One region of the Paenibacillus sp. NRS-1781 genome, then DNA from elsewhere that is predicted to be linked to it. Evidence: riboswitches for the same ligand, from Rfam matches in the RefSeq annotation. Region 1 holds a riboswitch; each other region holds the start of a gene.
What was found. A riboswitch is a leader RNA that binds a small molecule or an ion and turns the genes downstream of it on or off. The one in region 1 is predicted to bind cyclic di-AMP.
Positions count from the first base shown of each region.

Region 2: another riboswitch for cyclic di-AMP. It lies ahead of ACIFO6_RS07920 (G5 domain-containing protein); the one in region 1 lies ahead of ACIFO6_RS13330 (3D domain-containing protein).
Region 3: another riboswitch for cyclic di-AMP. It lies ahead of ACIFO6_RS17980 (C40 family peptidase); the one in region 1 lies ahead of ACIFO6_RS13330 (3D domain-containing protein).
Region 4: another riboswitch for cyclic di-AMP. It lies ahead of ACIFO6_RS07185 (hypothetical protein); the one in region 1 lies ahead of ACIFO6_RS13330 (3D domain-containing protein).

Region 1 covers NZ_JBITPI010000035.1:24,771-30,082, reverse strand. Annotated here, with positions in the region: gene ACIFO6_RS13340 (NADH:flavin oxidoreductase/NADH oxidase) at 1-853, opposite strand, end outside; gene ACIFO6_RS13335 (polysaccharide deacetylase family protein) at 1,157-1,963, shown strand; gene ACIFO6_RS13330 (3D domain-containing protein) at 2,121-2,789, opposite strand; cyclic di-AMP (ydaO/yuaA leader) riboswitch at 2,797-2,971, opposite strand; gene ACIFO6_RS13325 (amino acid ABC transporter ATP-binding protein) at 3,218-3,940, opposite strand; gene ACIFO6_RS13320 (ABC transporter substrate-binding protein/permease) at 3,927-5,312, opposite strand, start outside.
Region 2 covers NZ_JBITPI010000021.1:12,130-17,441, forward strand. Annotated here, with positions in the region: gene ACIFO6_RS07915 (TatD family hydrolase) at 1-496, shown strand, start outside; cyclic di-AMP (ydaO/yuaA leader) riboswitch at 698-980, shown strand; gene ACIFO6_RS07920 (G5 domain-containing protein) at 1,250-2,398, shown strand; gene rnmV (ribonuclease M5) at 2,546-3,091, shown strand; gene rsmA (16S rRNA (adenine(1518)-N(6)/adenine(1519)-N(6))-dimethyltransferase RsmA) at 3,099-3,983, shown strand; gene yabG (sporulation peptidase YabG) at 4,132-5,028, shown strand; gene veg (biofilm formation stimulator Veg) at 5,229-5,312, shown strand, end outside.
Region 3 covers NZ_JBITPI010000048.1:16,161-21,472, forward strand. Annotated here, with positions in the region: gene ACIFO6_RS17975 (hypothetical protein) at 1-646, shown strand, start outside; cyclic di-AMP (ydaO/yuaA leader) riboswitch at 932-1,069, shown strand; gene ACIFO6_RS17980 (C40 family peptidase) at 1,074-1,574, shown strand; gene ACIFO6_RS17985 (GNAT family N-acetyltransferase) at 1,876-2,382, shown strand; gene ACIFO6_RS17990 (4a-hydroxytetrahydrobiopterin dehydratase) at 2,458-2,757, opposite strand; gene ACIFO6_RS17995 (hypothetical protein) at 2,876-3,169, opposite strand; gene motA (flagellar motor stator protein MotA) at 3,357-4,151, shown strand; gene motB (flagellar motor protein MotB) at 4,144-4,971, shown strand; gene rluF (23S rRNA pseudouridine(2604) synthase RluF) at 5,106-5,312, opposite strand, start outside.
Region 4 covers NZ_JBITPI010000017.1:53,618-58,929, reverse strand. Annotated here, with positions in the region: gene kdpB (potassium-transporting ATPase subunit KdpB) at 1-561, opposite strand, end outside; gene kdpA (potassium-transporting ATPase subunit KdpA) at 620-2,296, opposite strand; gene kdpF (K(+)-transporting ATPase subunit F) at 2,446-2,520, opposite strand; gene ACIFO6_RS07185 (hypothetical protein) at 2,736-3,131, opposite strand; cyclic di-AMP (ydaO/yuaA leader) riboswitch at 3,247-3,422, opposite strand; gene ACIFO6_RS07180 (glutathione peroxidase) at 3,791-4,276, shown strand; tRNA gene ACIFO6_RS07175 (tRNA-Leu) at 4,433-4,515, opposite strand; gene ACIFO6_RS07170 (urease accessory protein UreF) at 4,789-5,312, shown strand, end outside.

The sequences.
Region 1 (5,312 bases):
CAGCGATTACAGGCACATTTAGCTTTTCACGTATATCATGTGCCAGATCCACCTGATATCCCGCACGCGCAGATGGACCGCCATTGGAACCAATCGGCCCCTCGCCACCAGAGGAGATGTGAAAAATATCCACACCTGCATCACGATATCGTTCCCCTATGCCTGCTATGTATTCCACACTATATCCATTTTCAACATACTCTTTGGCGGATATCCGCATCAACACAGGCATATCAGACGGAAGCACCTCTTTAACAGCCTGAATCACTTCAACACCGAACAGCGATAAATCCTGTCCATACTCATCTTCTCTTCTGTTCGTTAAAGGGGAATGAAATTGATGAATCAGATAGCCATGGGCACCATGAATTTCTACTGTATCAAAACAGGCTTCCACCGCGCGGCGCGCGCCTTCCTTATAAGCCTGAACCAGCTTCCTGGCCTCGGCTGTTGTCAAAGCATGCGGCTCCTTGAAACGTTCGCTAAAAGCAATCGAGGAAGGTGCGACAGGCAAATCAGCATCTTCAGCCTTGCGTCCGGCATGACCTAATTGAATTCCGATTTTGGCACCGTACTTGTGGACTTCCTCCACTATTTTACGGTATGCAGGAATATGCTCATCACTCCAAATACCCAGATCATAATCTGTAATACGTCCATCCGGATGGACCGCTGTCATTTCCACAATAATCAGCCCGGTGCCACCTACTGCCCGGCTAACGTAATGGACATGATGCCAATCATTTGGCTTTCCATCTTTGGCCTCCACACTGTATTGGCACATGGGGGGCATTACAATCCGATTTTTTAAAGAGAGTCCCTTTAATTGATAAGGAGTAAACAAGTCGGTCACTTTGATCCATCCTTCCTTTAATTCCATCTCTGTACAATATGAATTGCAACCCCATTATACACCAGTAATCACTGGATACCGAATCCATTTAAAGGCTAAAAGCTGCGAAAATACTGCTGTTTTCGGTCAGGTTTAATAGAATATGTTCGTTTAGCTTCGTGATCTGCACTTACATCCGATTCACAAGGCATTTCCACTCAGTCACTCCATAGTCTAACCTGTTCTGCGGCATAATTTCAACATGTCAGGTACATAATAAATGAAAGCAACAGAAGGAACCACTGCACGGAAAGGGGGATACATATGCCGTACAGGGGAATATTGCCAATCATGTCACTGTTACTAGCATTTTCGAGTTTTCCCGTTCACGCGGATGCGCCTCCCGATATCGGAACGACTCATTCCAAGGAAGCGACTGTTGTTTCTTCAGCACATAAGAGCAGAGAACGAGCCACTCCCACATTAGCCATGCTTCGAAAAAAACATGCGGATATTTTCAAAATGTGCGGCCCGCACACTCAGCAAATTGCCCTGACTTTTGATGACGTGCCCGATTCCCGGTATACGCCGCAGGTTCTGGACATTTTGCATGCGAATGGGATCAAAGCCACCTTCTTTATTGTCGGTCACCGTGCGGAAAAACACCCGGGCATGATTCGCCGTATCGTACGTGAAGGCCATGCCTTAGGCAACCATTCCTATACCCATCCGGATTTTAGGAAGGCTTCACCGGAACGCTTTCGCAACCAGATTAAGAAAACAGAACATATTTTGGAGGCCACTGTAGGCTTTCGACCCAAGCTGATCCGCCCGCCCTATGGTGAAATTACGGAGCCTCAGATCCGATGGGCGCGTCGTCACGGCTACATGATTGTCAATTGGAACGTAGACTCCCTCGATTGGAAGGGACTCAGTAAAACACAAATTCAGCGTAATGTGATCCCGGCTACTGGACCAGGCTCTATCATTTTAATGCACGCAGGTGGAGGTCAAAGCTCCAATCTGAAAGGCGCTGTTCAATCCCTGCCGGGTCTCATTCAGTCGCTGAAAGCCAAGGGCTACAAATTTGTCACGGTTCCCCGGCTACTTCACACCTCGGAGCGGAAATAACAGTAAAGGGCTGTCTTGTCAGCAGATGCATTCTGCGGTCAAGACAGCCCTTTTCTAATCGACAAGACCCATATATGATCTGAACCTGCGATTACGTTATTTGATCATAGTTTACATAATATATATTATGTTCACTTAATTCATTTGCTTACATAGTCTATTTATCAATGACATACAGCTTCACATTCTGAAAACCAAAGTCACTCACAAAAGATGGGCTGCCTGGAATGAAAATATCAATCCGTTTACCCGTGATGGCGCTGCCCTTATCACGTGCTACTGCTACAAAAGATTGATCCGGCAGCCCCGGGTGGGAATAGCCTGTAACCAACACTTTCGTACCCAACGGAATTACGTTGGGGTCTACCGCAATCGTACCGAGCTTAAGCGGATTTCCGAAATAGTCCACCGCTCCCCATTTTCCATTTTCACTGGCTGCTGCGGAATACGCTGTGGCCTTCACGTCAACTACTTTTCTGTAGTTGAATGTTTTGCCCCATGCTTCAACCTGTTGACCGTCACCTGCTGGCGCTTTCTCGGAAAGAAGCTGAGGCTTCGAATCCGAAGCGGCCTTTAACTTGTTCTCGTCCGGCACCTTAATTTGCATTCCTGCATATATATTGCTGGCGGCAACATCCGGGTTCTCCTTTTGCAGATCTTCTACAAATACCCCGTAACGTTGAGCAAGTAAAAAGAAGGTGTCACCTTCCTTGGCCGTATGAAGCGAAGCAGCGTCGGCTACCCCGGCTGTCTGCGCCAATCCTGCAATGGCTACTGCCAGCACCGCAAATTTCATTGTTTTTCCAATACGTTTCAGATGTTTCAAAAGATATGTACCTCCTCTGTTATGCCTGCGAAGTTAGCTGTCGGATTCGGACTCAGGAGAAGCCCTATGCTTAATGCAATTCACCCCTAGGCAACCTTCCATCCATTCGTATGAAGACGGATCAGAAGTTACTGCCGTTGTTACGTCCCCCGCACTTCCCATGGTTTTGGGTCCCGCATTCAGCGTCTGTCGTAGCTGTCTGCTGCCCCGGTAAGTTTTGGCTCACTGCATAATATCACAATTTTGTAACCTTATCTGCATGAAAATGTTGGGAACCTTGAACATCATACTACATGTGTTACAATTTTGTCATCATGAAATCGAAATTAGTTACAAAAATATGAACGAGGATGACAAAAAAAAGAAAAAGCCCCCCGTCAAACTTCCAACGCGGAGAGCTTTCTTCATAGCCTTTACAAGCTCATTTCTTACAAAACCTTGGCAAGAAAATCCCGGGTACGATCATGGCTTGGAGTACCAAAAACCTGCTCCGGTGTACCTTGCTCCACAATTTGACCGTTATCCATAAAGATAATGCGGTCTCCTACCTCGCGGGCAAAGCCCATTTCATGGGTCACGATGACCATCGTCATGCCACCCTCAGCCAGCTTCTTCATCACGTCCAGCACCTCCCCGACCATTTCAGGGTCCAAAGCCGAAGTCGGCTCATCGAAGAGCATTACATGCGGCTGCATCGCCAAGGCGCGTGCAATCGCAATCCGCTGCTTCTGTCCACCGGATAACTGATTTGGATAGGTGGCCTTTTTGTCTTCAAGTCCAACGGTGCGCAGCAGCTCCAGCGCAATTTTCTCCGCTTCCTTCACAGACTGGCCCCTAACCTGAGTTGGCGCAAGCGTCAGATTTTGCAGCACCGTTTTGTGCGGGAACAGGTTGAAATGCTGGAACACCATCCCCATTTTCTCACGAGTCGCATTAATGTTATGACCACGAGCTGTGATCGGCTCGCCCTCAAACAAAATCTCCCCGTCGGTCGGCTGCTCCAGCAGATTCATACAACGTAAAAATGTACTTTTCCCCGAACCACTCGGGCCAATGACGACAACAACCTCGCCTTTGGCAATATCTATATCAATGCCTTTTAAAATTTCACTTTTGCCGAACGATTTACGCAGTTGTTTAACGGTGATCACTGGCTCTCAACTTCCTTTCCCATAAACCCAACAGCTTCGACAAGCTGAATGTCATTACAAAATAAATAGCAGCCGCGATGACGAACGGACTTAATCCTTCGTAGGTGATGTTCTTAATGACTTGGGCCTGATACATAATATCCACGATACCGATGGTAGAAATGATGGAGGACTCTTTAATAATCGTAATAAACTCATTGCCGATCGCAGGCAGTACAGACTTGAACGCTTGCGGTAAAATGACGTGACGCATAGCTTTGCCTCGTCCCATACCGAGTGAACGAGCTGCTTCCATCTGACCACGGTCCACTGCCTGGATACCTGCACGGAAAATTTCAGCCAGATAAGCCGAGCTATTCAGAGATAACGTAATAATACCGGACTGAAGTGGCGTAAAATTGACGCCCAGCGTCAAAGCAACCCCATAATGGATGATCATAAGCTGTACCAGCATAGGTGTACCACGTAGTACCTCTACGTAGGCCGTACCCAACCATTCAATGATACGTACACCACTCATCCGCAGCAGAGAGATGATCAGACCAATGATAAATCCGAACAGTACCCCGAGCGCAGACAGCAACAACGTGTAGCCGATACCCGTAACGTAAAAGCTGCGATATTTCCAAAATATATCCACGATGTTATTGGATGAAACCTGTCGATCCGCATTGAGCGCACTCGCTTCTGTGGAAAACTTTTCAATAGAACCGTCTGCTTTCAGGCGAGTCAACGTTTTATTTACAGAGGCCAGCAGTTCAGCATTTCCTTTACGAATACCTACAGCGGTTTCTGCTCCCTCATCCTCTGGCACCGCCTTGGCGAGCGTTACCGTACCGTCCAACGTATATCCTTTAGCAACTGTATCCTCAATCACGACAGCGTTAATACGCTGTGTCCGAAGCTGGAGTACCAGGTCGGAGATTTTATCCAGCGAAGTTACAGAGGAATTGGGCACTTTTTGAGCAATCTCTTCCTGAATACTGCCCTTTTGTGCCCCGATCTTCTCGCCTTTCAAAGCAGCCATCATCGGATATTTGTCCTTATCCTCCGGACGTACCATAATGACTTGCTTGGAGTGGTAGTATACATCCGAAAAATCAATGCTCTTTCTGCGTTCATCCGTTGGTGTCATACCAGACAGTACCAGGTCTACACGACCGCTTTGCAGGGCAGGCAGCAACGAGTCAAAGCTCATGTCCTCAATGACCAGCTCTGCACCCAGATCCTTGGCAATTTCATTGGCGATATCAACGTCAAATCCTACAATGGTATCCTTGCCGTTAATGTCTTTATGAAACTCATAAGGCGGAAAATCGGCACTCATGCCGAGTACAAGTTTTGACTGTGTCTTCGCTTCCGTCCCGTATGC
Region 2 (5,312 bases), on a different contig from region 1:
GGAGATTGGTCTGGATTATTATTGGGACACATCACCGAAGGATGTACAGCATCGGGTGCTACGCAACCAGATTGGACTGGCTCGTGAGCTGCACATGCCAATTGTCATCCATAACCGGGATGCGCATGAAGATATTGTTAAGATTTTGCGTGAAGAAAAGGCGAGTGAGGTTGGCGGAGTCATGCATTCCTTTTCCGGAAGCTGGGAGACGGCTAAAATGGTGCTGGATATGGGCTTTCACCTCTCTTTTGGCGGACCCATAACGTTCAAAAATGCCAAGCAGCCAAAGGAGGTACTCGCACAGGTGCCGCTGGACCGTCTGCTCATTGAAACGGACGCTCCCTATCTAACGCCCCATCCGTTCCGCGGGAAGCGAAATGAGTCCGCACACGTGGGACTGGTCGCAGAGGCGGCTGCCCAAATCAAGGGAATTACGGTGGAGGAATTAGTGTCAATAACGACCCAAAATGCCTTGGAACGATTTGACATTAAGTGAAAAAGTGAAGGAATCGATCAAAATAAAGAGATAGACGAAGCTAATCATGAATTTGTTGCAGGAAACTCGAGAATATTACAATATTTTAACCGAATATTTTAAAAAATGTACTTGAAACCTGCTTTACAACATGCATAGAAACAGGATATCATCTTTTCAGTGAATTGTTGTTTGAGTGTAAACATCAACAGCTCATTTCATGAACCAGTCTCGCTGAGTCCCTTTTACAGGGAACGGGGGAACCGATATGGCTTACAGTACGTCCGGCGTATGGCAAGAAGGGAACGTCTCTTCCGTCCAGCCGGCTCGACCGAAATTCTTTTCCCGGATGGGATTGAACAGGTGGAGGGGCCGTATTTCGATTTCTTTCTGGGTCTTCGGGGTGAATGCGAAGGCGACCGCCATGAGCGGTTGACCCAAGCTAGGGCGTCTCTCTACGTCCGAACCCGACAGCTAACCCCGTAAGCGTAACAAGAGAGAAGCCATCTCGTGCATGATTTTTCCGCATATTCGCACATGCCGGAAGCCACGAAAGAGCTCTCTAGTCTCTTTTTCTGGCTTTTTTTGTTGTGAATAAAAGAAAATCTGTCATCATACTGTGATTAAACAGGGGAGGACAGCATGCCGCGAAGACGGGTACATGGTGCAGGACAGTCGCATTACGGGCTTGTCTTGTAGAAAATCTGTTATAGTCACGTCAATCTCAACTATGTCTTACTCCAGACGGCGGGCTATGTAAGGAGGACGGAGGAAATGGGCATTTTCCAAAAAGAGGAGACCCATGAGTCACGCTCATCCAGCATGTCTTACGTATTGCGTTGGAAGCAAGAAAATGTGCGCCAGGCTGCTTTGGTTGCTATTTTTCTAATCGCACTAACGATTATGATTTCAATTCTGGTGTACACTGAATCTAAAAAACAGGTCTTTTTTGTCATCGATGGTAAGGCATCTGCGGTAGAAACCCGGCAATCCCAGCTCCAAGATTTGCTCAAAGAGCATTCGATTTCACTTCAGCCGCATGATACGGTTTCGATGCCGCTGAACGGAGCAGTACAGGATGGGGATCGCGTAGTCATCAAACGTGCCAATCAGGTCAAATTATCCTTAGCCAACGAGACGAAAAAATTGTACACAACAGAAAATACAGTAGAGGGTGCCATTCGCACCTCGGGCTATAAATTATCGTCAAATGATAAAGTTTATCCTGCTCTGGATGCTTCTGTTTCGTCTAACATGGACATAAAAATCATCCGTGTGAAGAAACAGCAGGTTGAACAGAAGCAACAGGTACCTTATCAGGTCATCAAAACGGCCGATCCAAGTCTCTATAAAGGTGATAATCGGGTCATCCAAAGCGGTAAAACGGGTGTTGTGGTCCAGCATGTTCAAAAGGTATACCATGACGGAAAATTGGTATCCAAGCAGCTGGTAAACAAGGAAGTCGCACAGAATCGTGTGGATAAGGTGATTGCGGTAGGAACGAAGAAAAAACCGGTCGTTCTGGCTGCTTCTGTCGGTCCTGAAGATGCCGTTAAGGCAACACGGGTTAGTTCGGACAATGCTGTCCGTAAAGCAGGTGTGAATTTTAAATATAACAAAGTATTACAAAACGTCTCCATGACGGCCTATTCGTCACAGGAGCCAGGTATCGGTACACGTACCGCATCCGGCACGCGTGTCACGGAAGGACGCACCATCGCTGTCGATCCGAGTGTGATTCCAATCGGCTGGTGGGTATATATTGAAGGGGTGGGCTTCCGCCGTGCGGAGGATACCGGTGGCGCAATTAAAGGCCACAAAATCGATGTGTATTATGAGAGTTTGAGTCAAGCCAATCAGTTTGGTCGCAAGCACGGTAAAACCGTATATGTGATTGGACCCGTGAAGCCTGAAATGAACTAAAAACGTGTTGTATATGTTTAGGGCAATGCGATAGTATTAACATCATAGTTATGCCATGCTAAGAAGAGGATACCCTCTTCTTATTTTGTTTTCAAAAGCAGGGAAAGATGAATATAGCTGACTGTGTAGCAGTGGAGGGAAACGCAAATGATCAAGGAAGTGATCGTGGTAGAGGGTCGGGATGATACGGTCGCTATTCGCCGTGCTGTCGAAGCGGATACGATAGAAACGGGCGGCTCAGCCATTAATAAAATGACGCTGCGCAAAATTGCGCTGGCGCAGGAGCGGCGGGGTGTCATTATTTTGACCGATCCCGATCATGCAGGGGAGCGTATCCGCAAAATTATCGCCTCCAAGGTGCCTGGCTGCAAGCAGGCCTTTATACCAGAGGCAGAAGCGACGCGCAAAGGGGATATTGGCGTGGAGAATGCCTCGCCTGAAGCGATCAGACATGCTCTGGCACGGGTGCATACGACGGTGGAAGGGGCCGATCCGCTAATTGATTGGGCGGACCTGATTGACGCCGGGCTGATCACCCACCCGAATGCTGCTGCACGACGTATGGCTTTGGGTAATATGCTGGGTATTGGTTACTGTAACGGTAAGCAGTTACATAAACGGCTCGCTGTGTTCCAGATCAGCCGTGAGGAATTTGCCGGTGCGCTGGCACAAATTGAAAGTGAAGGAATGTGATATCCGTATGACAGGGATTCAAAATATAGCAACACCGCGGCGCACGAAGGAAATTATTCAGCGGCACGGGTTTTCGTTCAAGAAGAGCTTGGGACAAAACTTTCTGATTGATCAAAATATTCTGAACAAGATCGTGAATGCTGCGGGATTGGACGAAACGAAGGGCGCACTGGAGATCGGTCCGGGGATTGGCGCTTTGACCGAGAAGCTGGCGCAATCGGCCAAGGTAGTTACAGCTGTCGAAATTGACCAGCGGCTTTTGCCTATTCTCGAAGAGGTGCTGGCCCCTTATGAGCATGTGAAGGTACGCCATGGGGATGTGCTGAAGCTGGATTTGCGAGAGGTGTTTGCTTCCGATTTTGCCGGGGTCAGTAAAGTGAGCGTCGTCGCTAATCTGCCGTACTACGTCACTACACCGATTCTGATGAGGCTGCTGGAGGACAAGCTCCCTCTGGAGAATATTGTCGTCATGATTCAAAAGGAAGTGGCTGAGCGTATGGCAGCGTCTCCTGGGACGAAGGATTACGGCAGCTTGAGTATTGCAGTGCAATATTACAGCGAACCCGAATTGGTCTGCATCGTACCGAATACGGTATTTATTCCCCAGCCGAATGTAGAATCGGCGGTCATCCGTTTGCGTGTGCGGGAAGTGCCTCCGGTAGAGGTGGTGGACGAGCAGCATTTCTTCGAAGTCGTACATGCTTCATTTGCCCAGCGTCGCAAGACCATTTCGAATAACCTGAAAAGCCGCTTCTTTACCAAAGAGAACAGGGACACGCTGGAGCCGCTGTTGCTTCAGGCAGGCATAGAGCCTTCCCGTCGGGGCGAGACGCTGAGTATCGAGGAATTTGCGCGTCTGAGCGCTGTGTTGCTGGAAGCCGGGATTTCCTGACCTGACGTACGAGCTATCGCTTAGCAGCAATCAGAGAGTCTCTGGTTGCGCTTTGCACGGTTGTGGCTGGTTTGTATAAGCTCTTGAGCATGATAAGGAACCAAACTGTGCATTCACCCATACGATATGGGAGGGGTGATACAGTGTGATGATTTTAGGAGACTTGGTCGTTCGAAAATCGTATGGCGGAGATGTCACGTTTCGCGTTGAGGACATCCAGCGGGATAAAGCGATCATTAAAGGGACGGAATTTCGGCTTCTTGCCGATTCCCCTGTGAACGATCTGGTCAAGGTGCCTGCAGACCAGATTAGCGGGAAGACACGGCAGGCCCATATTAAGGCGGATGAGTCTCTCAATCTGTTGCAGCAGGCACGACAGAAGCAAGCAGCCCGCAGTCAGGCGGCTTTGATCGGGGAGTGGAGTGATCCGGTGGAGTCGACGTATTTTGAAATGCCCGGCAAGGTACTTCATCTGGATGGGGACCCCGGCTATTTGAAAAAATGTCTCAGCTTATATGAGCAGCTTCGCGTTCCTGCAGAGGGACATCATGTTCACGAATCAGCTATGGCCGACACGTTGTATCGTCTGCTTCCCCGTATTCGCCCGGATATCGTAGTCATTACCGGACATGACGGGGTGTTGAAGCAGCCACAGCCTTATGATTTATATAGCCTGAAAAGCTATAAAAATTCGCAAAATTTTGTGGCGGCGATCCAGGTAGCGAGACAATATGAACGTCATCTGGATTCATTGACGATTGTGGCGGGAGCGTGTCAGTCCCATTTTGAAGCGCTGCTGCGTGCAGGAGCGAACTTTGCCAGCTCACCAGGGCGTATACTGATTCACGCGCTGGACCCGGTATATGTGGCTGCCAAGGCTGCCTTTACGTCGATCCGTGATACAGTGAACATGGGCGACTTGTTTCATCAGACGATTAGTGGCAGCCGTGGCGTAGGTGGTATCGAAACCCGGGGAAGTTATCGTATCGGTTTGCCGAAGCTGGAAAATTTGTCGACTCTTAAAGTAACGCCTTCCGCAATCTAAGGTTTGAACCTGTTAAATAGGATTTATCTGGATAAAAAGCCTCTGTGTACAGGGGCTTTTTGGCATTTTTATACGCATATTCCTGTTCGCAAAAAATTAAATTGACAACTTATTTTTCGGGTTGATATAATATTTAGCTTGATTTGACATTGTCTCTAAAATTCGTTATAATGGACAAGGAAAGAGGTGGTCGTTAGGCAATGGCTAAAAATACGCTGTTGGAAATCAAACGCAGTCTCGACGCACATGTAGGGCAAAAAATTTTGCTGCGGGCTAACGGCGGA
Region 3 (5,312 bases), on a different contig from region 1:
TTGGATGGAGAGCCAGATTGCCCTGACAGACAACCGGGAGGTTCATATGTATCTGTGGATACTACTGGGGGCAACGGTGCTGCGTATACTGATTACCCCCTTCATCCGGGCGGGAATATACCAAAGTCTGCACACCCATGCGACCGAGCCACAAAGTCTGTCTTTTTTCCGTGGAATGAAACGTCATGGTTTATCATCGCTGATCTATTACGTCATCGAGCTTGGGCTCTTGCTGCTCCCTGCTTTCTGGATGGTACCGAGGCTCTACCCTATCGTAGCCGGGGCGCTGCAATCTCCCGCCTATCTGCTGCATGTGCTGCCCTATGCCATCGGTTGGATCGCTTATGGCTGGTTCATCCGCCAGTGCATCCTGTACATGCAGCTAGGCACCGTAGGTGGTCACGCCATACTGTCGTCGCTGCTCGCCTTCTTTCGCCAAATCCTCGCGGCTATCGGTATTTCGCTTCTGCTCGGCGCAGGTGTGTTGCTTGTCCTTGGCCTATTCGGCATGGTGGCGATGATTTGGACTGGCATGCTGGCACTCATTCTCCAGCAAACGTATCATTTTGTTACCAGTCTGGTCAGGCTATGGCACATCAGTTCACAGTACCGCCTATGGCATACTGATATCTCCGGCAGAGGTTGAACCCCCACTCCGTTCCTCCTGAGCAATTTTTGGCTGTCGGAAGGAGACTATCTATATCCATTTCTATTCATGTAAACGGCACCTAACTGAATACTCTTAGCAAAATCTGTTCCCTCGATAAAGGGAGCAGATTTTTTTGTAACTTTTTGCGATGAAACATTTGCCAAAGCCAGCCAACTTTGTTACAATAATCGCAGTGAACTGATAGTAACAACTTTGTAATCTTTATTGTAACCTTTACCTTAAAAATATCGTTATCGTGAATACTGCTCTCCAAGGTGCACATCTTAAGTTAAGCCTAATTCCTGGCACCTAGGAAGCGGGGGAACCAGTTTGGGTGAATTGATCTCGCAACAGAGTGATCATAGGGGAACCTTCTACCGAATCCTTAAGCTAACCTCGCAGGCATTGGAAGGGGTATTTTTTTTTGAAGAAGAAACTAACAATCGCAGTCATGGGTCTTGCCATTGCCTTTACATCTTTTACATTCGGTGGCGGCAGTGCATTTGCAGACTCCAAGATGGACCAGGTGATCCAAGATACCAAAGGAACGAGCTATAGAAGCGGAGGCACTACACTCGACGGATTCGATTGCTCCGGCTTCACAATGTATGTATATCAAAAATTGGGAATTAAACTGCCGCATCAATCCGGATCACAATTCAAAATGGGATCTTCCGTATCCCGCGATGAAATGAGACCTGGAGACCTGGTGTTCTTCAACACCACAGGTAGAGGCATTTCCCATGTAGGTATCTTCATGGGTGAAGGGAAATTTGCCCACTCCTCATCTTCACGTGGTGTAGTTGTTAGCTCACTGAACGAAAATTATTACGCTAACCGATATGTCGGTGCCAAAAGAATTATGAGTACAGATGCTTACCACGCTGTAGCTTCTGAAACTCCTGATGACGACAACGTAGAATAACTAACGAACAGCAAGCTAACCTGAGCCGCAATTTGATTCTGGCCGGAATCGAATTGCGGCTTTTTATGTCCGCAACATCAGAAACGTTAATTTTACTGACGAACTGACACCTCAAAAGGTTTCAGTTTTTGCGAACATCGTCGATTTTACCGTCACGGCGAGGGAGCATATGAGCAGTAAAGCCTTCTTATTGAATGTATACCCGACTTGAGCATGAAATAAACACGCTTGCCAATCCCCTGCAACTTGTCTACAATCTGTTGTTAATAGTTTAAGTATTGTAAAAGGAGGATGGGAAAACATGCCGGCCTCAATATCTAACTACCGAATCGTGCCGATGGACGAGCAGCAGGCGGCTGCGATATGTGAGTGGCGCTATGATCCACCCTACAATATATACGGCTGGCTACCCTGGGAACAAATGAAGGTGCTTGAGGTCGAATTTGGAAGCCCCACGCTCCGCGAGGAGCAATATGTAGCTGTACTGGATGACGAGAACATACTAACCGGATTTGCTCAATATTTCCCGATGCTTGGCGTGACCCGGCTAGGTCTGGGAATGCATCCCGGATTGTGCGGGCATGGCAGAGGCGCCGAATTTGTCCGTGCCATTGCCGAGGAAGCCAGACGACGCAACCCTGAAAATGAAATTGATCTGGAGGTGCTGACCTGGAATGGGCGCGCCATCCGGGCTTACAAGGCTGCCGGATTTGAGCTTACGGATACCTATGAACGTCAGACTCCCGATGGCAAGAAGCCGTTTCATTGTATGGTGTATCTTCCCGACCACCAGCCTCGTGTTCTATGATAAAAGCGCCTTCGGCATACAACTGCATTGTTGTATATCGAAGGCGCTTTTATCATACGGTAGGCCACGATTAGTTCAATGACTGCTACGCATTTTCTCAAAAGCTTCATTATATTGTTGGGCTTCCTTAATATCCACGGCCATAATGCCACCGTCATCCCAGGAGGTTAAACGCAGGGTCACGGTCTTATAATCAATCGTAATAAATGGATGATGATTAAATGCTTCCGATATAGCAGCAACTTCATCCACGAATGCAATCCCTTTCATAAAACTGAAAAAATTATATTTCCGGACAATCCATCGTCCTTCCTCCAGTTCCCAGCCCTCCAGCTTCTCTAGATGTGCTTCAATCTCTTCTTGTGTAAAAGGCATGATACGACTCCTCCCTGTTTATACGGAAGCCTTTCAGCCGCTTGAATGCGACCAAAACTACGATATATTGGTGTCCATATTACCACGGCCCCGTTGATAAATCCATTAAACGGCCTGCTCAAATCAAAGGTACCGACGTCAACTCCTCATCTCCAATGAGCACATAGATACGGTGCTGCTCCGGTTCATAGATGACAACACCGCTGCCCACAGCGATAACGGGCTCTGTACCCAGCGCATAAAACAGGTCTTCAGCCAGCGCTTCATTGACTTCCTGACGCCCTGCCGGGTCCAGCCTGTCCCAATCTTCTGCTTCCATTTCGAAAAATTCATAGCTATCTGGAATGCGTCCCACAGCCTCTGTCAAATCGTTCAAAATTTGTTCATACTCCCGTCCGTGCTTCACTCCCATGCCATTTCCTCCAATTCTTCCGCCATTCATTACATAATCACCTTATTATACCGGAAATTCGTACTTAACAAAAAAGAGAGTTTTGTCGATAAATACTATAATCCGTCTTGTAATGACGTGCCTGGGGCAAGGACGACCCCAGCGGCATGAAAGGATTCAAAATCTATTCTCATGGATGAGGTGTATCATGCAAATTTCAACCATTATCGGACTTGTACTCGGGATTGTGTCATTGGTCGTCGGGATGATTCTCAAAGGCGCGCCAGTAATCAACTTGGTCAACAACCCCGCTGCTTACATGATTATTTTTGTCGGAACGGCAGCAAGTATTTTTATGGCCTTCCCGATGGAAGAAATCAAACGGATTCCAAAACTGTTCAAGGTTATTTTCACCGAACAAAAGCTTTTGGACCGTAAAGAGCTCATCGGCACGTTTACCGAATGGGCATCCATTACCCGTCGCGAAGGTCTGCTTGCGCTGGAATCCAAGGTAGAGGAGATCGACGATCCCTTTATGCGTGGTGGTATGCGTATGATTATTGATGGTAATGATCAGGAATTCGTGCGGGATGTTCTAATGGAGGACATTAACGCTACCGAGGATCGACACCGCTCCGGCGCGCTGATTTTCTCTCAGGCTGGTATGTACGCTCCAACACTCGGGGTACTCGGTGCCGTCGTAGGTCTGATTGCCGCTCTGGCCGATCTTAGTGACATGGCCAAGCTGTCTCATGCCATCGCGGCAGCCTTTATTGCGACGTTGCTTGGTATTTTTACAGGTTATGTCCTGTGGCATCCAATGTCCAATAAGCTGAAACGGTTATCCAAAAAAGAAGTGGAGCTTAAATTGATGATGGTCGAAGGCCTGCTCTCAATTCAATCAGGTATATCCACCATTGCGATCAGCCAGAAGCTGACGATATTCCTGACTCCAACCGAACGGGCTACCCTGATCAAGAAGGATGGGGATTCCGGTGAGTAAAAAAAGACATGAACCGCACGAGGAGCATGCCGACGAAAGCTGGCTGTTGCCATATTCCGACTTGATGACCCTTCTGCTAGCTCTTTTCATCGTCTTATTCGGGATGAGTGCGATCGACGCCAAAAAATTTGAAACTATGGCTCAATCCATGAGTGCGGCTTTTAGTGGCGGCACCGGCATACTGGATCACTCTGCCGCCAATCCATCGTCACAATCCGCAGATATGGGCAAAAATAAAGAACAGGTAACACAACCTATAAAGTCTAAAGCCACTTCTACGGCTGAACTGCAAAAGCAACTCGCCCAGCGGGAAGAAGAGGATTTGAAAAAGCTCAAAAAGCAAATGGATCAGTATATTGAAAATAATGGTCTGACTCCGCTGCTCAATACAAAGCTGAACCAATCCCAGCTCATGATCACCATTAGCGATAACGCCCTGTTTTCATCGGGTCAGGCTGAGGTAAAACCGGAAGCACGAAAGCTGGCCAAGTCCATCTCCAGCATGCTCCAGCAATTTCCTGGCTATGATGTCATCGTATCAGGCCATACAGATAATGTGCCGATTTCCAATAGTCAGTTTCCGTCCAACTTTGATTTGAGTGCCAAACGATCTCTGAATTTCTTGCGCATTTTGCTACTCAATCCGCAGCTTGATCCAACCAAATTTGTATCCATCGGTTATGGTGAGTATCGTCCACTAGCAAGCAATCAGGATGGTCAAGGACGCTCCAAAAACCGCCGTGTCGAAATTTCCGTACTACGTAAGTATCAGAACGGCACACAAGTTATCAGTCCTACCTCAAGCTCGAATGAAGGTTGATTATGTATATGTTATATAGACAAAGGCACCGCCGCATTTTTTATGCAGCTGGTGCCTTTTCATTGTGCTATTCCACTCTGCCTCTTGTCCTATCCATTGCCCTGCTATCTATCAGCCATGAGAAGCCCTCAGGTTTAGCTGAGTGTATAATTCAGCATCTCACCTAGCTCCTGCTTCTCCGTCTCTGTCAGGTCACGCCAGGCGCCTCTCTGAAGCGACCCCAATCGAATATTCATAATCCGCAGACGTTGCAGCTTCTTCACCTCATAGCTGAAGGCAGCACACATGCGCCGGATCTGACGGTTTTTCCCTTCCGTCAATATGATGCGGAATACGTACTC
Region 4 (5,312 bases), on a different contig from region 1:
AATCCGCACCTTAATCCGGTCACTGACCACACGCGTCCCGCCGGTTACCGAGCAAAAATCACCACCCGATTCCTTGATCACCGGGGCCGATTCTCCCGTAATCGCCGATTCATCCACTGAGGCAAGACCTTCAATCACCTCACCATCGCTCGGAATCATCTCGCCCTGGGACACCATCACAATGTCACCCTTGCGCAGCTCGGTCGAGCTGACCACCTGAATCTCATCCCCGACAAGCTTATTGGCTTGAGTATCCTGCTTGGATTTTTTCAAAGAGGCAGCCTGTGCCTTACCCCGCCCTTCCGCGAGCGCTTCGGCAAAGTTAGCAAAGAGCAGCGTGAACAACAGAATCATAAAAACCGCCAGGTTAAAGCCCATTTCGTTACCCGTTCCAAAATAACCGGGGAACAGCAGCATCAGCAGCACGACCAATGTGCCGATCTCCACGACGAACATGACTGGATTTTTCATCATGATCATCGGATTTAATTTCATAAAGCTATCCTTGATCGCATGCTTCAAGATGCTTTTATCCAGCATGCGTTTGCGTTGTTCCTTCATGATCAAGCACCCCGTTCATTCATTCTCATTCTCATTTTCTTCTTCCTGTTCATCTTCTTCACATGGTCAAAAACTCAGCCACAGGCCCCAATACGATGACGGGCAAGAAGGTCAACGCACCAATCAGCAGCACAACCCCGATCAGAATCGCCCCAAACAGCTTGTTGTCTGTGCGAAGTGTGCCCGTCGTCACTGGAGTCGGTGCTTTGGCATTCAATGAAGCCGCTACAGCTAACAGTGCAACAATAGATACATATCGTCCAAAGAACATAACCACACCCGCTGTCGTGTTCCAGAATACGTTGTTATCCGCAAGACCCTCAAATCCCGAACCGTTATTAGCCGCAGATGACGCATATTCATATAACACCTGAGTCAACCCGTGATATCCGGGGTTCGTGACCGCATCGTATCCCCAATGACTCATAAAGGCGAGCGCAGTCGGCACCAAAATGAGAAACGGATGTACCAAAATGGCAATCGCGATCAGCTTCATTTCCTTGCCTTCTATTTTCCTGCCCATAAATTCCGGGGTCCTGCCGACCATCAATCCACATATAAACACACCCAGAATCGCATACATCAGCATATTCATCAGCCCGACACCCTTACCGCCGAAAATGACGTTCAGCATCATTTCGCCCAAAGCAGCCATACCGCCCAATGGAGTCAGTGTATCGTGCATGTTATTGACCGAGCCTGTCGTAGCCGCCGTCGTCACCGCCGTGAACAATGCCGATTGTCCGATGCCGAAGCGGACCTCTTTCCCTTCCATGCTACCCTGAGAAGCATCCACCCCCAGTGCCTGAATCAGCGGATTACCCGTTTTCTCTGATACGTACGTAATGGCTAGGAATACGAGAAACAGTACCATCATGGAGCTAAATATAATCCACCCCTGCTTGCGATTACGAGCGAATAGCCCAAAGGTATACGGCAGTGAAGCCGGCATCACCCACATCGCCAAAATTTCCAGCACATTCGTCCAGGGGTTTGGATTTTCAAAAGGATGCGCCGAGTTGGCCCCATAGAAACCGCCCCCGTTCGTCCCCAAGTGCTTGATTGATTCCAGCGAAGCAACGGGTCCCAAGGCCATTTGCTGCTGTGTTCCGCTCAGCGTCGTGATATCCGCCGCAGGCTGAAGCGTCTGCGGTACTTTCAATCCAACCAGCACCAGTGTAAGTACAAAGGCCAGTGGCAGGAAAATCCGTATAATCGCTTTGATAAAATCCTGAAAAAAGTTGCCCATTCCTTCTCCGCGCCGCGTCAATCCTCTCATAAAAGCCGCAGCAACCGAAAAACCGGAAGCAGCCGAAGTGAACATCATCATCGTAACAAACGCCATCTGTGTCAGATACGTAAGCCCGCTTTCTCCGCTATAATGCTGGAGATTCGTATTGGTCATAAAGCTGATCACCGTGTTAAAGGCCAGTGACGCCTCCATATTGCCGTTTCCAGTCGGGTTACCGGGAAGCAGTCCCTGCAAGCGCAGCAGCACATAGCTGATCGCTACAAGCACGACATTCGTAGCAATAAAGCTCATCACATACGTGGTCCAACGCATGCTCTCCAGCTTTTTCAATCCTATAACCTTATAAATCAACTTCTCCGTCCCGCCAAAGACTCGATCCGTCCGATTTGGTTCATTGGAGAACACATGATATATATAGGTGCCCACTGGTTTCACCAGGAGCAGCAATATCACAATCACAATTCCAATTTGCAGCAGCTCCATCATCTATTTCCTCCCTCAAAATACTCCTGCGTTTGGACAACAGACGGGTTCATCGCACCAGTCGAATGCACACGTTTGCGAAAGCCCGCTGACTCTGATGTTTCATCCATGATCTGCTGTCCCCCGCCCGCTTGATCCTGCTTAGCTGATTAGAACTTTTCAGGATTCAGGAGTGCGTAGATTAAATACACAAATACAATAGCCGTAAGCGCAAGCACAACCATCATCCCTTTCGCCCTCCTTTGGAGGTCTGCGCATCACACCAGCGTACAAGCATCAGTATCATTCCATAACTCACAGCCATCACCAGCAGCATGTATATATCCATCATGTTCATACCCTCCCGTATCCGTTCTTAATTCATCATTCTGACACTCTCGTAAAATCGCTATGCAACTAAATTCGCAAATTTTAATGTATACCAGCACACCGTAAGCGACTATCCGTTCAGCAGGAAACCCACCTCTCCGTTCAAAGTGTAGATCACATGGTCCGCTCCCAAACCTCGATAAATCCCTTGAGGATTACAGCCGTGTGTAATGACATAGATCGGATCTGCTGTCAGCGGCCGGCATATTTGCAGAAAACGGCACGTCAGATTCAAGCTGTTCTCGAACAAATACACGCAGCCAATTTCTTTTTTGGGAAAATTCCATTTCCCCGCTTGCATCGTATTGATGCGCACAACATGCTCCACACCCATTTTTTTGAGCTGTCGTTCCTCCTGAGCGCTATTCGTCAGAACCGCAAACGCCAGTTTTTTGAACATAAGCAATTTCACAAAATTTCTGCCCGTTTCATTTGGTGCAGTGACAATGATTAGCCGACCTTCCATCAGTAGCTCCTCTCCCGGTATAAAAAGACAACAAAAAGAAGCCAAAGGAAAAAGGCTTTCCTCCGGCTTCTTACGTAACCATGATAAAATAAACCATGGCTGCACACGGCGGTTTGTTGCCTCTCCCTGTACGCTTACGAGGTTAGCTGTCGGATTCGGACGTGAGAGTCGCCCTATTTCTGGCACTTGGCCAGAAAATTCACCCCATGAGACACACGGCCCTCTAAAAGCCGCATAGATCCCGTTTGGTTCCCCCGCTTTTGCAACTGCAAAATTCAGCGCTATAGACAATTCGTTGCTGCTTCATTCACTTCATTTGAAATTACGTCTTGAATCATACACCCGCGCAAGGAACACTGTAAAGCTCACCTGCGGGGTTATAAATCGGTCTTTAGAGCATAAAAGATTAATAACAGCGCTTACAACATAAATATTCTTCTCCCAGCTCCTTCAAGCTCGGTTTTTCATCTCTTTTCGAAAATGAAGAGGCATGTCAATATTGACGTATGGGGAGCGTTTTTTGTCCTTTATTTGTAAAAGAGAAAGAAAAAGTGCTGTATGCACCTGATAAACGGCGCATTACATCTATTTATAGGTTTGCAACTCTTCGTTAAATTTCTTACAATTTAATTGTAGAATATCAAATTAGGAGGAAAACCATGACCGTTTATGAATATGATGCACAAACCCTGCAAGGGAACGTAATTCCGTTGTCCACATACGAAGGAAAAGTACTGCTCATCGTGAATACAGCCAGCAAATGCGGGCTAACCCCCCAATACAAGGCGCTACAAGAACTATATGACCAATACCAAGAGCAGGGTCTTGAAATCTTGGGGTTTCCCAGCAATCAGTTTGCCAAGCAAGAGCCAGGTTCCAGCGAGGACATTTCGGAGTTTTGCCAGATCAACTATGGAGTTACATTTCCGATGTTTGCCAAAATAGATGTCAATGGCGATCAGGCGCACCTTTTATTTCGCTACCTCACCCAAACAGCTCCCGGCGTATTAGGCTCCAAAGCGATCAAATGGAATTTCACTAAATTTTTGATTACACGCGAAGGTAACGTATTTAAGCGCTATGCCCCACAGACAACTCCAGATAAACTGACGGGGGATATTGAGAAGCTTTTACAGCAAAGCTGACAGGCTATTTCATCACCTTCTCACAAGCAGCCGATCCAGGCAACTGCTCCTGCGGCTAGGAAAAAGGATATTTTAGTTCAGCTTATATAACAAAAAAAGCATCCAATCACGTCAAAAACGTGTCAGGATGCTTTTTTAACTGTGTCTTGCATGTAATGCGGTCGAGAGGACTCGAACCTCCACGGGCGTACGCCCACTACCCCCTCAAGATAGCGTGTCTGCCATTCCACCACGACCGCAAATTCTAATGTTTTGAGGCAACAGATTTATTATACTCCCTTGTATTCTATTTGTAAACATAAATACAACAATTATTTTAAAGTCATATAATATAACATGTAATAGCTATAAAAATATTTAATTTGACATGTCAGCACTATGAGTGTAAATATATATTACATAATATCTCTATTTTTTCTAAGTACTTTTCTGAATGCGCTTTTTAAAGTTATTTAATTTAACATGAACATTCTATTCCAAGGAGGCGAACCGCATTGCACAAAGGCAATCGTTTGCTGAACTACGCATTGCTGTTGGACCCTTCCCTGCCTGTCGGTGGCTTCACTCGTTCCTACGGGCTGGAGGAGCTGTTTCGCAATGGCCGCTTAACCTGTTTACAAGACTTGGAACACTATGTACGCACTGATCTGCTTCCTCAGTTCACATCCCTCGATGGCATGGCTATCAAAAGCCTCTATATCGCTGTTCAGCAAAATGATGGTTGGCGTATCGCCCTCATTGATAAAATGCTGCACGCCCAGCGCTCTTCCCTACAGCATGTGAAAGAGTCACGCCTATCTGGCCAACGCCTGCTTAAGCTCGCCAAAGCCTTGTACCCTTGGCTTGAATTTGACCAACTCGAAGCTACACTCATCCAATACAATGCGATTGGTACACTCGCAACCGTTCATAGTTGGATTAACGTTTCCCTTGGAAATAATGTAGAGCAGACCATTCACGGCTACCTTGCTGCGGCAGTGTCCTTCTGTGTCGAAGATGCTTTTAAGCTGCTCAATCCTCCTTCTGAGGAAAAGAA